Linked DNA regions of Methylicorpusculum oleiharenae. The protein of the gene in region 2 interacts with the protein of the main gene of each other region in a pairwise test. Links are inferred from orthologs where the notes say so. Each region holds a gene or a part of one and is shown on either strand. Other genes may lie near its edges.

The links. Proteins that work in one complex are often made in the same cells at the same time.
Region 1: the proteins of GO003_RS01410 (region 2) and mtgA interact in binary tests that used the Escherichia coli proteins (3 or more experiments, as listed by UniProt). The link is inferred for Methylicorpusculum oleiharenae from one-to-one orthologs.
Region 3: the proteins of GO003_RS01410 (region 2) and mrcB interact in binary tests that used the Escherichia coli proteins (3 or more experiments, as listed by UniProt). The link is inferred for Methylicorpusculum oleiharenae from one-to-one orthologs.

Annotation. Positions count from the first base shown.
Region 1 is NZ_WUTY02000001.1:3,034,389-3,040,318, forward strand. The notes cover bases 1,612-4,362. They hold mtgA (monofunctional biosynthetic peptidoglycan transglycosylase), read right to left. Parts: upstream 3,454-4,362; coding sequence 2,770-3,453; downstream 1,612-2,769. Other genes in these bases: GO003_RS13670 (hypothetical protein), read left to right, coding at 1,612-1,754; gloB (hydroxyacylglutathione hydrolase), read right to left, coding at 1,802-2,566; GO003_RS13685 (OmpA family protein), read right to left, coding at 3,574-4,362. Also shown: GO003_RS13665 (SPOR domain-containing protein), read left to right, coding at 1-623; more of GO003_RS13670, read left to right, coding at 972-1,611; more of GO003_RS13685, read right to left, coding at 4,363-4,434; GO003_RS13690 (DUF4398 domain-containing protein), read right to left, coding at 4,483-4,878; GO003_RS13695 (PA3496 family putative envelope integrity protein), read left to right, coding at 5,183-5,410; GO003_RS13700 (exosortase system-associated protein, TIGR04073 family), read right to left, coding at 5,673-5,930. UniProt on the Escherichia coli protein: Peptidoglycan polymerase that catalyzes glycan chain elongation from lipid-linked precursors. May play a role in peptidoglycan assembly during cell division in collaboration with other cell division proteins.
Region 2 is NZ_WUTY02000001.1:292,395-297,108, forward strand. Bases 1,716-4,714 are described here. They hold GO003_RS01410 (peptidoglycan D,D-transpeptidase FtsI family protein), read right to left. Parts: upstream 4,081-4,714; coding sequence 2,350-4,080; downstream 1,716-2,349. Other genes in these bases: GO003_RS01405 (UDP-N-acetylmuramoyl-L-alanyl-D-glutamate--2,6-diaminopimelate ligase), read right to left, coding at 1,716-2,346; ftsL (cell division protein FtsL), read right to left, coding at 4,081-4,359; rsmH (16S rRNA (cytosine(1402)-N(4))-methyltransferase RsmH), read right to left, coding at 4,356-4,714. In the rest of the region: GO003_RS01400 (UDP-N-acetylmuramoyl-tripeptide--D-alanyl-D-alanine ligase), read right to left, coding at 1-883; more of GO003_RS01405, read right to left, coding at 883-1,715. UniProt on the Escherichia coli protein: Essential cell division protein that catalyzes cross-linking of the peptidoglycan cell wall at the division septum. Required for localization of FtsN.
Region 3 is NZ_WUTY02000001.1:4,822,435-4,828,657, forward strand. The notes cover bases 1,612-4,655. They hold mrcB (penicillin-binding protein 1B), read right to left. Parts: upstream 4,288-4,655; coding sequence 1,936-4,287; downstream 1,612-1,935. Other genes in these bases: lolA (outer membrane lipoprotein chaperone LolA), read right to left, coding at 1,612-1,920. Also shown: GO003_RS21505 (replication-associated recombination protein A), read right to left, coding at 1-1,254; more of lolA, read right to left, coding at 1,291-1,611; GO003_RS21520 (putative bifunctional diguanylate cyclase/phosphodiesterase), read right to left, coding at 4,758-6,223. UniProt on the Escherichia coli protein: Cell wall formation. Synthesis of cross-linked peptidoglycan from the lipid intermediates.

The sequences.
Region 1 (5,930 bases), 2.7 Mb from region 2 along the record:
TATCAGAACAGGTTGCGAATTTGACTTCGGCTAAAACACCGCCCGAAGTGCCGGTCGCTCAGTTGGTAGCTGATGCCCAAAAACCAGCAGAACCTGTCCCGGTTATAACGACTGGAAATGCGTCTGAACCGGCAGGTAAAACACCGGGTGATTCAAATGAGAAAGTCAGTGTTATCGAAACAGCGGCGCCTGAGTCAACAGTGCAAATTAAAGAAAATGAAGCGTTAAAAACCAATGAGGCGGGTCCATTACCTGCTGAAAAACCTCCAGAGGCAAACAAACCGCAAGCAAAGCCAGCGGATCAACAAAGCCCTAAAAAAGCGGTTCGGCAGGCAGTAAAGAAACCCGCCCCGAAACCGGTCGTCAGGAAAGCTAATGTTGCCAGTTCACGAGTATGGGCGGTAAATTTAGTCGCATTTCGTCAGGATTGGTACGCGGAAAGAAAAGCGGCTGAATTCACGCGTCAAGGGATACCTGTTCGAGTCGTGCCTGTAGAGAAGCAAGGTGAAATGTGGTATAGACTTGCTGTGCCCGGCTTCGCGGAAAAAAGTGAAGCGCAGGTTTATGCGGCTCGATTGAAAAAAGCTTTAAATTTGGATTCTGTGTGGGTGGGCCGGGAATAAGGAATTAGATTCGCAAAAGTAAGCCTTTACTGTATCTGCTCACCCATCCCATTTTTTTTGGATGTAGGTGCTTGATTTCAAAGGACGCATGAAACCATTCGTGGTGCTCTCTGCAACATCCCTGTTGCAGAAGCCTTTTCAATCAATCACCTACACCCTCTATTCCAAGTGGGCGAACAGTTATCCTTTACTTTTATCTTAACTACCTGCAGCCAGCATTAAAATAGCCAGAGGGTCAAATATAAATTAGGGTTTATCTTAAGTTTAAATTAAGATGCCCTTACTATTTTGGATATTATATTTTTCTAACTGGGAAAGTTGCCCTGAAATCAATCCTTAGCTGTTTCAGTGAAATTAACAATAATAACAATCACTTTTCTATTAAGCTCATTTGATCTCTATGCCTCGCATGTTGACATGCAAAAGAGCGTCGAGCCGGATTTACTGGAAGATCCGATCTATTCAGTATTGTCTAAAGAAAATAGCCTATCAACCGATGCATCTGATCAGGTTTTTATTAATTCGGAGTCAGCGGCTTTGATTACAGAGTCTACAAATAATTCTGATAAACCGGATAAAAAGAAAACTGTTCCAGCAAATCAAACGAATAAACCCGATCCACAAGTAAGTCAAAACTTTGCATCTTTCTGGGGAAAAGCTTTAACCAGCAAAAAGCCTTCCGCGACTTCGCCAAATTATTTCAGTGAATTGACTCATTTATTGCCAGCTACTGAATGGTCTTTAACCGGTTTATATGAACTTGACTTGGGACAGTTGGGCGATATTACCGAAGTGACAATTAAAAAAATGAATACATTAAAATCAGCACTGAATGATCTTGATGATTTACTGACCTATAAGCTGTATCAGACTATGGGTTACCTTGGAAGTGACTATTCGTTTGGCCGCGAGAGCACTCGATTTGACGAGGCGTTAAAGCGAGATGAGTTTTTTAGAGAAAATCTTCAATCAGCCGGGCTTTCTCATACAACAGAGGTCCCAGGCTTTTTTGCTTTTTTATACGACTTGCCAAAATTGCTCACACTAACAAATATCCTTGGTGTTTTAGGTGTCATGTTCTTTTTGAGTGTGGCCTGGCGTATTTTTCGCTTCATCGTTATCCGTCTTTGACGGTTGTCCGCTCTGTTCACTGGTGATGGCCAGTTTCCCGGCTAAAGTCAGAACTTATCTTTCATCGCTCTCAGCCGGGTAAAAACGCTTAACGAAGATTCACCCTCTCTATCGAAAGCAGTTTGCAACGAAGGCTTGTCCGCTCTAAAAAAAGGATTGGTTTTTTTTTCTAACCCAATTGTTGACGGTAGGGTTGGTGTGTTTACTTTGCGCATTGCTTCTACGTTGAGCACTCTTTGAATCAAGTCAGGATTGCCAGGTTCTACAGTCAAAGCAAAACGACCATTATTAAGTGTATATTCGTGCGCACAATACACTTTTGTTTCATCCGGCAAGTCTCTCAATGACTTTAACGAGTTCCACATTTGTTCGGCCGTTCCCTCGAAAAGTCTGCCGCAACCCATGGCAAACAAAGTATCACCGCAAAACAAAAGCCCGTCCTCAATCGCATGATAAACAATATGGCCGGAGGTATGACCGGGCGTCTCCATTACCTGCAGTCGGACGTCTCCCAACTTTACCCAGTCACCCTCAATCACCGTTTCATCGATTCCCGGAATGCGCCGCCTGTCCTGATAGGCGCCGATAATCCGGCAACCGGTTTGAGCTTTCAGTTCAAGATTTCCACCTACATGATCCTGATGATGATGGGTATTAAAAATACAGTTAAGTGTCCAGCCTTGCGCATCCAGTCGTTCCAGTACCGGAGAGGCGATTGCAGGATCTACCACCGCAGTTTCTTTGGATGCAGGATCATGCAAAAGATAAATATAGTTATCGTTCAGAACGGGTATTTGTATGATATCCAACATAAATTAAACCTTGAATAAGTAAAGACACTCTTAATGTAGCAATTTCCAGTTTGAACTTTTATGTGGCATTAAGGGTTGGCGTAAGCCTTGCGAGGTGCGCCTTAGACCCATCTATAGGGGCTTGACGGCAGCATTCCTGCTGCCGATATCCCTGAAAAGCTTACGCCTCTCCCTCTTAATCATCAAACTGAAAATTGCTGCTATCAATGCCTAAGATTATGCATTTGTTTGAGAATCCAGGCTTGGCGTTTGATCAAATAAGGGCTGGGATTGACCGGGCTGTAGCGCCTCGGATTAGGCAAAATTGCGGCAAGTAATGCTGCATGTTTCGCAGTCAGCTGATCTGCAGGCACTCCAAAATAATAACGGCTGGCTGCGCCGATGCCAAAAACATGATCACCAAACTCCGCGATATTGAGATACACCTCAAGAATGCGCTGCTTGTCCCATACAAGCTCAATCAGGGCAGTAAACCAAAACTCCAGGGCTTTCCTTCCCATATTGCGAGCGGGCGTTAAAAACAGGTTTTTCGCCACTTGTTGGCTGATTGTACTGGCGCCCCGGAGTTTTCCGCCTTTTTGATAGTGAGTCAGTGCTTGAGAAATCGCTTCGGTATCAAATCCACGATGCGAATAAAAGCGCTGATCTTCGGAAGCAATAACCGCTTGTCGGGCATGGTTTGAAATAGCTGACCGGTTTATCCATTGATATTTGATAGGGCGAAAGTTCTTGCCTTGTTCAAATTCCTCTAAATGACGAACGAGCATAAAGGCAGTTGTCGGAGGTGGCAAATATTTCAGTGTACCGATTGCGGCCAATGATAAAACAAGAAATAGGAGGCTAGCAGCAATTACGAAGCGTCTGATAGCTAGTAGAATTTTTGACAAGATTGATTACTGACCTTAGACCTTAAGCTGAAAAGAAGCCACCTCAAATTAATGGAGGCGAATGGAATACTAAGTCAAAAATGGATTAAATCCGGCTGCAGTATGAAAAATCCAGCGAGTTTATCGGCTTTTGATGACACCGTGTTCATCTGAAAGAATGATCTCTACCCGGCGATTTTGTTGTTTTCCCAATTCAGTGTCGTTGGATGCTATCGGGTAGGTTTTGCCGTAACCCACGGCATTGATTCTGCTTGGGTGAATGCCTTGGTGATTTAAAGCAACTTTAACCGCTTCGGCTCTTTTTTCCGATAAAGTCTGATTATAAATATCAGAGCCGGTACTGTCCGTATGACCTTCAATAAGCACATTGCGTTCCGGATATTTTTCAAGAAACTCAACCAATTTGGTGAGAATACGCAGTCCGCCCTCGTTTATGTCCGCTTTGTTGTAATCGAATAACACATCACCCAAGGTAAGCACCATACCTCTGTCGGTTGCCTGTGCTTGCAACTCAGTTAACTGTCTGGCCAGATCTTCGGCTTTTTGTCTGGCTTCTTCAGATTCTCTCAAGGCCTGTTCGGCTTTTTTCTGTGCTTCTTGAGCTTGCCGGGCTCTTAAATCAGCTTCCAGTGTCCTCGCTTCAAGTTGAATCTGTTTTCGTTCCAATTGGGCTTTTGTAATAATCTCTTTGGCAACCGCACTGTCGGCTTTGTGTTGAGCAATTTGAGTTCTAAGCTGGGTTTTGTAAGCCAGACTCTGAAGCGCAGCATCATCGCCGCCTTCACTCTCAAGCGCTTTTAAAGCAGTGAGAGATTCCTCTGCCTCTCTTAATGCGACAGGGGCTTTTTCAGCAATGATGGGGTCGTTCTGTACGCTTCTTACCAGAATTTCTGCTTTAACTATGTCCGGATGAGGCTGAGTGACACAGGCAGAGAGTAAAAAAATCAAAGAACAAACAAAAGTCAGCTTCGCGGTCTTCATGATCGGTTTCATAAAACGTTAAAAAATAAAATAAGGGGTTTGGGCTGATTATTGTTTAATAGATTGATATCGCAGAGACTCTTGTTTTAATACCAGGATGCTCTCCTGAATATCTTCGGCCGCTTGCTTGTTTTTAATGGCCTCTGTCTTGGATTTGGCTAATTCCGCTTCAATCTCTGCGACGGATGCTAAATTTCTGGCTTCTTCATAACGCTCATCTTTTAGTGCCTGTTGTGCTTTTTCAAGGGTTTGATGAGCTTGTCTCAACTCCAGAGGGGCATGGATTTGGGCCCCATCTTCCTGGGCTTCTTCTATCACATAAGAACTGCGGGTAATTTCTTCGTAAGGGGGTGGTGTGCCTGTGCAAGAGACAACCAGTGAATAAACGGGAAAAAGAAAGAAGCGATTAAGCAGGGTAGGCCGAAAAATTCGACGGATGAGCATTAAAAATTTCCTCCGCATAGGTTGGATGATGGTTCTGGGTCATTAAAACACGGTCTTGATAATCGCTGTTTATGAGCAAATTTTCAAGTTAATTTGAATCAATTACAGGTTACAGCATCATTTGCTATCTCCAGGGTCAAGATCATGGGCTATAGTCTCAGAATAAACTAAGAGATAACGGGCAGTTGAATCCAGAAGAAGAAGTGTTTTCGATCCAGAGAAATTAAGCGTTGATCAATAAAAAACGCTTTACTTTGTAAAATTATCGCGATAAAAAGCATTTTTTAATTACGGAGGCAAAATTATGGCCGGTTCTACGTCAGATGTATTGTCCGAAGATATGGATTATGACGACGAAGATGCTGTTGTTATCGCGGTCGACGAATCAGACGAATCAGAGGACTCAATCCAGGCAAAAGCAGGATCAAATTATGACAAAGTGGACGCGCGCAGAAAAATTGAATTGTATTGGGAGAAACGGAGACTTAAAGAGGAATTTGGCGATATTGAGGATTTCGACTTGGACTTTTAAAGCTGTTTTACCTGAACCTATTTGATTTATAAGTGATTAGCATATCAAGCTAACAGACTTTATTCCTCTTAATTGTCATACCGGCATGGACGCAGGTTTGACAGTTTGTTTTGATACACCCCGCCCACTCTAGACTTAAATTCCAAAAGATCACGATTTAAAATCAGTTACAGTGCGTGTTAGATCAATACATCAGCACTTTAACCACTAATATTTTTTACAAAGCTTGCTTTTTAGCGGTATTAAAAGTCAATAAAAACGGTTATTTCATCATCTTGTCTTGGAAAATCACATCCAGTTTTTGAGTATTATCATTATTCAGGTAAGGTTCGTTATATTGAACCGGTGGTGATGGCACAGGCGCCGGTGCATAAACCTTTTCGGCAATTGCGGCAGGTTTGGATTTTCTCACCTGTTCTGACTCGTCCAGTCTATAAGTTTCACCGTAGGTGGTATCCGCGTCGAAATCGTCCCAGATATAAACCGGTTGAGCAATAGGCTGGGTTGGGAGTGGAAATGT
Region 2 (4,714 bases):
CTGCCGCACTGGCTGCCAAGGCATTAAGTACGTTATGACGGCCTGCCAGATTAAGCCGGATCTCGATAAATGCGTTTTTATAACGAAGGGTAAACGCCGTACAAAAACGATTTTCCGAAATTTCAGTCTTGAATCCATCTGAGCTAACATCTGCGCCAGGATTCATTCCGAATGAAATCACTTTTCGCTTACCGGCCAGACCGTGCCAGTAATCAAAATAAACATCATCGTGATTGAGTACGGCCGTCCCGGACTCCTTTAAAGCACCGATAATTTCGCCCTTGCCCCTGGAAACGCCTTCAACACTGCCGAATCCTTCTAAATGAGCCGGTCCTGCATTGGTAATAATCGTCACATCGGGCTGCACAAAACGACTGGTGTAAGCTATTTCCCCTGCATGGTTTGCACCCATTTCGATCACGCCGTACCGATGTTTTTCTTCCAGCCGCAGCAAGGTCAACGGCACGCCAATGTCATTATTCAGGTTACCGGCTGTAAACAGCACCGAGTCGTCATTCCCCAGAACTGCCGCTGTCATTTCTTTTGCAGTCGTTTTGCCGTTACTGCCGGTAATGCCAACAATACGCGCCGGCATGAGGTTTCGCCAATGGCCTGCTATTTTAGCCAAGGCCAGCCGGGTATCTTCCACTTCAAGAACCGGCAAACGGGTTTCAACTGGCTTACTTACAATAACCGCGCAGGCCCCTGCCTGTTCGGCCTGATCAACAAAATCGTTACCATCGAAATGGCCGCCCTTGATGGCTATATACAGATCGCCGGGCTGCAAGGTCCGCGTGTTAATACTGATCCGTTCAACTTCAATATCTTCGCCGGTCAGCCCGGCATCGATCCATTGCGCTATTTGGCTCAACAAAACTCGCATTATCGAATATCCTCCAAGGCTCTGATAACCACTTCGGCATCGCTGAAAGGTATTTTTACACCGTTAATTTCCTGATAGGCCTCATGACCTTTACCGGCAATAAGAATACAGTCTTGATCTTCAGCTTCTCTAACCACGGTTTTTATTGCCTGCTCTCTGTCTTGAATCACACGGATCTTGGTGCTACTGCATCCCTGCTTGATTCCGTCAATGATCCGCAACGAATTTTCGCTGCGGGGATTGTCATCGGTTAGAACAATATGGTCCGCCCATTTTTCAGCGATTTGCCCCATCAACGGACGTTTACCCGCATCCCTGTCGCCACCACAACCCATTACTACCCATAATTTTTCGGGGCAATGTTTTTTCAATCCGGTTAACACTTTATCCAGCGCATCCGGCGTGTGCGCATAATCCACAAAAATCCATGGCGTCGATTCAGAGCCATACCGTGTCATACGCCCGGCAACCGGCTTGATGTTTGAAATCCGGCGAACAGATTCATCAAAGGAGTAGCCCGTAGCCAGCAATACGCCAAAAACCAGAAGAAGATTTTCAACATTAAAATCGCCGTACAATTCAACGCTGACCCGCCGACAATGGTCACGCCAGCACACATCAAACTGCATACCGTCCAATCCCTGTTCAATTCTTTTGGCCAAAACCGTTTCGCCACTTTCTAACTGCTTGCCCTGTAAGCTTGTACCCCATACGGCAACTGAGGGAGGCACAGCCTTTAGTATCGCGGCACTGTAACTATCGTCTAAGTTGATAACCGCAAACTGCACACCCGGTTTGGCTAAAAGCCTTAACTTTGCCTCGACATAATTTTCCATTGAACCGTGATAATCCAGGTGATCACGGCTGATATTGGTATAAACCGCACCTTTAAATGTGATCCCATTAACACGGCCTTGCTCCAATCCGTGAGACGACACTTCCATTGCTACCGACCTTTTTCCTTCCTGTTTAAATGCGGCTAGCATGGCCTGGATCGCCAGCGCATCAGGCGTAGTATTTTGAGTTGTTTTAAGCTCACCCCAACTACCCCAGCCTAACGTTCCGATAATGCCACAGTCATCCATCGCTTGACCCAGAAACTGACTGCAAGACGTCTTACCGTTGGTTCCAGTTATGCCAATCAGGCTCATAGCTGCAGAAGGCTCAGCATAATAGCGCCCGGCAATATCACCCAAGCGCGCATGTAACTGCTCAACTGCAACGAAAAAAACCGCCTGATCCTGATTAAACTTCACATCTTCACAAGAAGCGGAGTCATAAATGATGGCTACCGCACCTCTTTTTATGGCGTCTTCAGCAAACAATAAGCCATGCTGCCTGGCCCCCGACAACGCAATAAAAGCATCTCCAGGCTTAACTTCACGGCTGTTTAACGTCAAACCCTGAATGGAAATATCATTTATTACCGAGGCATAGCCCTCCAGTAAGCTGCTTAGCTTCATTTTTTACTGGACCGTTTTATTTGAAAGTAATAAAGGCATGGTTTCGACCTGATCCTGAGCTACGCCCAATACCCGCAATGCGCCCGCCATCACATTTGAAAAAACCGGCCCAGAGACCAGTCCGCCATAATATTTCCCGGCTTTGGGCTCATCCACCATAACCGCCATGACTAAGCGTGGATTACTGGCAGGAGCCATACCGACAAATACCGACAAATACTTTTTTTCCTTATACCCGCCGGCACCGGCTTTTCTGACAGTACCGGTTTTACCCGCAACTCGGTAACCATCGACCCTTGCAAGATAGGCTGTTCCATCCTGCATCACCACATGTTCAAGCATGCTGCGTATCTGTTTGGCTGTTTTTGATGAAAACACACGCTTTTCGTCCGTATCTTCATCTCTTTTCAGCAAGCTGACTGAATGTAAAACGCCATCATCAGCCAATGCGGTATAAGCTCGCGCCAACTGTAAGACCGAGGTATTGACACCATAACCGAACGACAAGGTCGCTTGAGCAAAGTTATTCCACCGGTGGTAATCCAATAAACTGCCGTTGGCTTCACCGGGAAAGTCCAAACCCGCCGAGACACCAAAACCCAGTCGGTGATAAAACCCCCAAAAATATTTAGGTGGCATAGTCAACGCGACTTTACTGGTTGCAACATTGCTGGATTTTTTTAAAACCTGCGTTAAATCCATGGTGCCGTAATTGTGAATATCCTTAACAACATTTCGGCCAACCCGGTAAGCGCCGTCCGTTTCAATTTTTATACCTTCCTTGATAAAACCGCCCTGTAATGCCGCCGCTATCACGAATGGCTTGACGGTTGATCCGGGCTCAAACAAATCAGTCAGACCTCTGTTTCGAAATGCACCTTTGTTTGTCCCGGTAGGCATATTCGGATTGAAGGAAGGGTAATTGACATTAGCCAACACCTCGCCTGTTTTTGCATCCAAAAGCACCAGCGCTCCGGCATCAGCCTGATTTTCAATCACGCCTGCCTGCAATTCCCGATAAGCAATGTACTGAATACGCTCGTCAATGCTTAGCTTTATGTTTTGTCCGTTAATGGGTGCTTTAATGGCTTCAATATCAGCAATAATTTGCCGCTTGCCATCCCTGATTACACGTTTTCGGCCGGTTACGCCCTTTAAAAGACTTTCATAAGCCAGTTCAATGCCTTCTTGCCCAACATCATCAATATTGGTGAAGCCCACCAGTTGAGCAGAGATAGGACCTGCAGGGTAATACCGCTTAAATTCACGATCGAAATAAACGCCTTTAATACTGAGCTTTTTTACCCGCTCTGCCAGATCCGGATTGATACGTCTTTTGACATAAACAAATTGGCGCTTTGATCCGGGTATTATCAACTTGGCAATTTTACCTTCAGACAAACCCAGCAGTTGCTCGACTTGTTTAATATCCGAAGGGGCAACTTCAGCCAACTCCATTGGGTTGACCCACGCAGACTCAACCGGGGAACTGATGGCCAAAGGCTCGTCATTCCTATCCAGAATCATGCCTCGATAGGCAGAAACCGCCACTTCGCTAACATGCCTCATATCACCTTGCTGCTTTAAAAACTGCTTATTCAGCACTTGCAAATCAAAGGCGCGACCTACCAGTAATGCCATTCCCCCCAACATAAAAGCCAGCAACACTTTACGTCTTACCGCAAAATCGTTGACCGGCTTCCTTGTTTGTTTCTGTGTATTAAAACGGCGCATCTAGGGCTTAATGTAAATAATCGCTTCCCGTTGCGGCAAAACCAGCCTCAGCTTCTCGCGCGCAATTTGTTCAACTCTATTTTCTTCCGCTAAAGTCGTTAGCTCAAGTTGCAACTGACCCCATTCGACTTCATAGCGATCGAGTTCCCGTTCTTGCTTTTGAATCTCAATGAACAACAACCTCGATTGGTACTTACTGTAAATAACCGCCAAAGCCGAACCTAAAAGCCCAACCACAAGCCCCATCATCAACAGGACCTTAATCTTGACCACATTCATATTTTTTCAGCCACCCGCATAACGGCACTTCTGGATCTGGGATTTTCAGACACTTCCTCGTCACCGGCTTTTATAGCCTTACCCATCTTTTTTAGCAGTCCTTTACTTATCTCGGATTCTTTTACCGGTAGCCGACCCGGGTCATATTTGCCGCCCGACTCCGCTCTTATAAAACGCTTGACGATGCGGTCTTCTAATGAATGAAACGATATGACAACCAACCGGCCTCCCGGCTTTAGTACCTCAACCGATTGATCCAGCGCTGACTTGAGTTCGTTCAATTCCTGATTGATTTCCAGGCGAATCGCCTGAAAAGTACGCGTGGCAGGATGTTTATGTTTCTCTCTCACCGGCA
Region 3 (6,223 bases), 4.5 Mb from region 2 along the record:
ATACTGAGAACCCTTCAAACTTTCCGGAAAATAATTCTCACCGGCAGCATAAGCATCGGGCTCATCATGCGCATAACGATAGGCTTTTCCGTAATCCAACGATTTCATCAGCGAAGTGGGCGCATTTCTCAAATGAACCGGCACTGGCAGGCTGCCGCTTTCCTTGGCATCGCGCATGGCCGCATTATAGGCCCTATAAACCGCATTGCTCTTAGCTGCGCAAGCAAGATAAACGACGGCATGCGCCAAGGCTAATTCTCCCTCGGGACTACCCAGCCGTTCTTGCGCTTCCCATGCGCTTATGGCCAGCGGCAACGCTCTTGGATCCGCATTGCCGATATCCTCGGAAGCAATCCTGACAATTCTGCGGGCCAGATAAGACAAATCACAACCGGCATCCATCATCCGGCACAGCCAATATAACGCGGCATCCGGCGAACTGCCCCGAACCGACTTATGTAATGCTGAAATCTGATTGTAAAATTCTTCGCCTTGCTTATCGAAACGGCGGGTTCCGCCAGACAGCACTTCTTTGGAGACGGCCTCATTAATACAGGTGCTGTTTTGCGATGCCGCCAACTCCACTGCAATCTCAAGCAGATTTAACGCTCGCCGGGCATCACCATCGGCGGCCGCTGCAAACTGACGCTTGATCTCATCGTCCATCTCGATGGCCAGATTGCCCAAGCCTTTTTCCTTTTCAGTTAACGCCTTGATTAATACCGCCAGTAAATCCTCTGTTGACAGTGCATTCAACACATAAACTCTGGCCCGGGACAAAAGCGCATTGTTCAGCGCAAACGACGGATTTTCAGTCGTAGCCCCGATAAAATAGAACGTGCCATCCTCGACATGCGGTAAAAAGGCATCTTGTTGGGCTTTATTAAATCGATGCACTTCATCAACAAACAAAATGGTGCGTTGCCGTCGACTTTCCCTGGCGGCTTGCGCTTCTGTCACAGCCGCTCTTATTTCTTTGACACCGGCCAACACCGCTGAAATAGGAATAAACAGTGCTTCAGAATGGTTGGCAATCATCCTTGCCAACGTGGTTTTACCGGTACCGGGCGGGCCCCAGAAAATCATTGAGTGCAGTCGTCCTGCCGCTATTGCTTCATACAGCGGTTTACCCGGACTCAACAGATGCCGCTGACCGGTGTACTCATCCAGCTGAGTAGGCCGCATTCGCTCTGCCAAGGGCTTGATCAAAGTATCATCACCGCCCGGCCCCGAGTAAGATAAAAAACTTACCATGTCATTCCAATCGTTGTCTGTACACTAAGAGAAGTGTCATTCTTCAAATACATCCGACCCCGGTGGCGGCGTGAATATAAACAACTCATCATCCAATGATGGATTGACAGCGATATTCGAAAAATAAATACGGGTTAATTGACCAAAATTATCGCTTAATTCCATGCCGCCCAAGGTGCCTTTATCCAGGCCGATCAAAACATATTTAAAGCCGCTGTCCTCGTTTTTGGGTAGCAATTTGATCCACTGCATATCTTCGTCGGTGCCTTGATCCTGTATGATAAAGTTTTCTTCCAGGTCGATGTCACCGCTAAGTAACAAAGCGGGAGTTGAGCCTACCGACTGGTCCAGCTTTTTAACCGTCACTTGCTCCAGGTCCGCATCGTAAAACCAGACCTTGCCTGCATTGGAAATAATTTCCTGTGTAAAAGGCTTGGTGTACTGCCAGCGAAACTTTCCGGGTCTGCGCAAATAAAACACCCCGTAACTGGCTTGACGGGCATTGCCTGCTTCATCGACAGCTATTTGTTTAAAATCGGCTTTCAGCGCCTTGGATGACGTTAAAAAAGCTCGTAACTGGCTTACCGGTTTTTCCTGGGCCTGAGCATTCAGAGCCGTTAACATTAACAAAATACCTAACCACTGAAACACGTTAAATCGCAACATAATGCTCGCTTTAATTTATTGAAAAAGATTATTTAACCAGGTATCCGGATTCTCAGTACCGCCGCCATTGACGCAGGGTGAACTGGCTTTAGGAGCAGAACCGCGAATATAGGGAAATTGGCTGACGCCGGGACAGTCCTTGTTTGCCAACAAACCGGTGAAAGGGTCTATCCAGACCAGATCGACATTGTCAGGGGGCGTCAACAGCACAGGACGCGTACTGATTTTCTGCATAAGACTAGCCCATAATTTCAGCGCACCGGTTGAACCGGTTAGTCCTGCCGGTTTATTGTCGTCTCTGCCAACCCACACGACCGAGAGATAATCGCCGCTGAATCCGGCAAACCAGCTGTCTCTCATTTCATTGGTTGTTCCGGTTTTGCCCACCAGCTGAAATTCTCTGGGCACATAATTGTAGGCAGAACGACCCGTTCCCTCGTTCATCACTTCCTGCATGATCGTGTTGGTAATATAAGTTGCCGACGGATCAACCGTTTGCCTGACGGTAAAAGGGTAACTTTGCAAGCGTTCACCATCACTGTTGACAACGCCCCTGATGGATCTCAAGGGCGATGTAAAGCCATCACCAGCAAGTGTTTGATAGATTTGCGTTACCTCCATCGGAGTTAAGGGCGAAGCGCCCAAAAGAAACGACGGAAACAGTTCTAACGAGCGCGTAATACCCATGCTTCTTAACGTTTTAGCAACACGCGCAACACCTATATCCATGCCAATACGGACTGTGGCCAGGTTGTAAGAGTTGGCCAAAGCCTTATGAAACGGAACAATACCGTGCTGGGTATTATCATAGTTTTTGGGCTCCCATAGCTGGCCTTTTGCCGCCTTGACTCTGATGGTAGTATCGCTGACCGGTGTAGTAATCGTATATTTTGACGGATACTCAAGCGCGGTCAGGTAAACAAAAGGCTTAATCAACGAACCAATAGGGCGCACCGCATCGACCGCCCGGTTAAAACCGGCTGATTTCGGATCACTGCCGCCCACCAGGCCGACGATTTCGCCGTCTTCTTTACGGGTAACGACCACAGCAGTTTCCAGTTCCCGCGCTTTTGGATTTTTTTGTAACTCTTTGATTTTTTCAGCAACAGTTTTTTCCAACGCGTCTTGCACATGGGGTTCCAAGGTCGTGAAAATATTAAGCCCTTCCGAGGTCAAATCTTCTTCCTTGTAGGTCTCTTTTAATTGTCGTTTAACCAAATCCAGAAACGCCGGATAACGGTTTACAGAACGGTGCGTGTTGGCAATGACTTTTAACGGTTCTTTTTTTGACTCGGCGCGTTGCTGTTCATTGATGTAATTCATCTCGGCCATCTTATCGAGGACCAGATCACGACGCTCAAGCGCTCGCTCCGGATAGCGCCGTGGGTCATAGTAAGACGGTCCTCGCACTAAAGCCACCAGCGAGGCCACCTGGGTTAAAGGAAGGTTTTTTAACGGCTGACCAAAATAAAATTCGCTGGCCAAGCCAAATCCATGCACAGCGCTGGCTCCGTCCTGCCCCAGATACACTTCATTAAGATAAGCTTCCAATATTTCGTCTTTGTCATAGCGGTACTCTATGATTAACGACATGAACACTTCATTGATTTTTCGGACAAAACTGCGCTCGTTGGTCAAATAGAAATTTTTGATCAGCTGCTGCGTAATCGTACTTCCACCCTGAACGATGCCTCCGGCTCTGACGTTGGCCCACATGGCTCTGGCAATCGCTTTTAAGGAAATACCGTAATGCTGGTAAAAATCCCTGTCCTCAGTCGCCAACAATCCCTGTATCAGCGTCGGCGGCGCTTCGGCCAGCTTGATCAGCACGCGATCTTCCTTGCGGGTAGGATAAAAACTGCCGATCTGCAATGAATCCAGCCGAAAAATGGTCAGGTCTTTTGACAAGGTTGCATCAAATATTCGCGCTATTTCACTATCGAAAAACTGCACCTTGACCAAACGGCTATCCTGTTTTTCATCCCAAAAACTAAACGTGCGCGTTTTAATTGTTATCTGAGACGCTTGCCTGGAGTAAGTGCCTTCGGAAGAAAGCTGCGGATCTTCACGGTAATGTAAAAATTGCAAATGACTTTCCAGATTGGCTAAAGTCATTTTATGTCCGGTATACAATTCAAGCGGACTGGCATAAACGCGAGCAGGAATTGCCCAGCGTTTACCTTCAAACTGATTGCGTACATTGTAATCAAGATAACCGATGTAACTGGCCAACAAAAAAGAGGCGAAAACCAGAGACAACACCACTAATTTGACCAGCCATCTTTTAACAGGATTGACGGGCTGTTTTTTTTTGTTTCTGCGAACCGTTGATTTTCTTTTTAGTGTACTTTGAGGTCTTGTGGCCATATTTTAAAAAATTGATTAATCGGTATACGCTTCCTATTTGCCGAAGAATAACCAGCCGCATCAATACTCAAGAGAACCTGTCAGCGAAGCCAAAGTGTTGATAGTTGATTCTTGGAGCAAGGATGAACCTGATTTAAAGTCATTAACCGGACTTTATGGAGGTTTATCAGGTTATTATTTATATTGGGCTTTCCGGCGAATTAAATCAATGCCGCCATTAATAACACAGCACTCCTTGAAAGCTACGGATGAATATTACCGGCAGCAAAGGAAACAACATTAAGGTATAAAACTGCCTAATGATGACAATTTGATCGCTAGGAATTTCCAGAATACAGCCTTGCGTGTTGGATAAAAATAACTCAACGTTATGAAGTAAACCTGAACAAGGTTAGTTTTAACAATTCAATAAAAATTAAGTTGAGGTGCAAAGATTGCCTGTATGAGAAGAAAGCTCGAATTGAATTTCCTTAATCCAGCCTATTATACGAAAAATGCGATTTTGTTTGGCCTTCATTTAATAATTGCGCAAGAGGAACCCGCCCTCCATCAATTAAATAGCGACTGGGTTTACCAAAAAGATAGCCTTGTCCGTACTCAATACCCAGGCTGACCAATATCGGTATGACCTGCGATACCTCTATAAATTCTGCCACAGTTTTTTTCCCCAGTTTCCTGGCGACATCCGCCATAGATTTTACCAGGACTTGATCAGTTTCATCATTGACCAGATTGCGAATGAATTGGCCATCAATTTTGACATAATCTACAGGAAATTTTTTGAGGTAGTTGAATGAACAAAACCCTGCGCCAAAGTCGTCCAAAGCAAAATGACACCCAAGCGCTTTTATTTTGTTAATCATTTGCCGGGTTTGGTCGAAATTATCAACGGCGGCAGTTTCGGTAATTTCAAAAGTAATCCGGTCCGCATTAACCCATGTGAGTTCCAGCTTTCGCTTCAGCGTCGGTAATAAACTCCCATCCTGAAAAGCAAAACCGGACAAATTAATCGCAAGACAAACATCTGACAATTCAACGGGCAAAGCGGCCAAAAAATCTAATGCGTTTTCAACCACCCAGATATCTATGCAATGAATCAAGCCCATCCTTTCGGCTACCGGAATAAATTCTATGGGATGAATCACGCTATCGGCCTGCCCCCGCATCCTTATTAGTACCTCATAATGCGAGACAATGCCTGTTTTCAGGTTAATAACTGGCTGAAATACCAGAAAGAAATTTTTGTCGACCAAAGCTTCCCGAATCAGCGGAACCCAGTAAACATCACGGTGCCTTTCCTTGATGGCTTTATCGTCTTCGTTATAGATCCAGACCATATTACGGCCGTTTTGTTTTGCCAGATAGCAGGCCTGATGGGCTTTGGAAATCAATTCCTCAGGATGGACAATCACTCTCTGAGTGGGTAACACAGCGATGCCAATCGATGCAGTGATGTTGTAACAAACATCTCCGGTAGTGAAGCGGCAGTCTTCCAGACTTTTGCGAATAGCTTCAGCCGATTCCTTCGCCTGAGTGAGAGAAAAGTTTTCGAAATAAAGACAAAACTCATCTGAATCGATACGCGCAAAAAAAACGTCTCTCGTCAGTGTCTTTCTGATTAATGCGACCACCTCAATAATCAATCGGTCAGCAATATCAAAGCCTTCCAGATCATTGATGAGACCAAAGCGATCAAGATCAATCAATAACAGTGCACCATTCTGATGCAGCGTTCTAAATCGCATCAGGCTCAACCGAATGTGTTGCTCCAGATTGGCACGATTCATCAAGCCGGTCAGTTCATCATGGGCGATCAAATATTTTAGTTTGGCATCCAGCAGTTTGCGGGTTGCCAGTTCAGTGATTAATTTTTCCTGCTGCTGATTACGTAAATAACGCTCATTCTTTAAAACTAACAGTAATTCGACCAGAATGA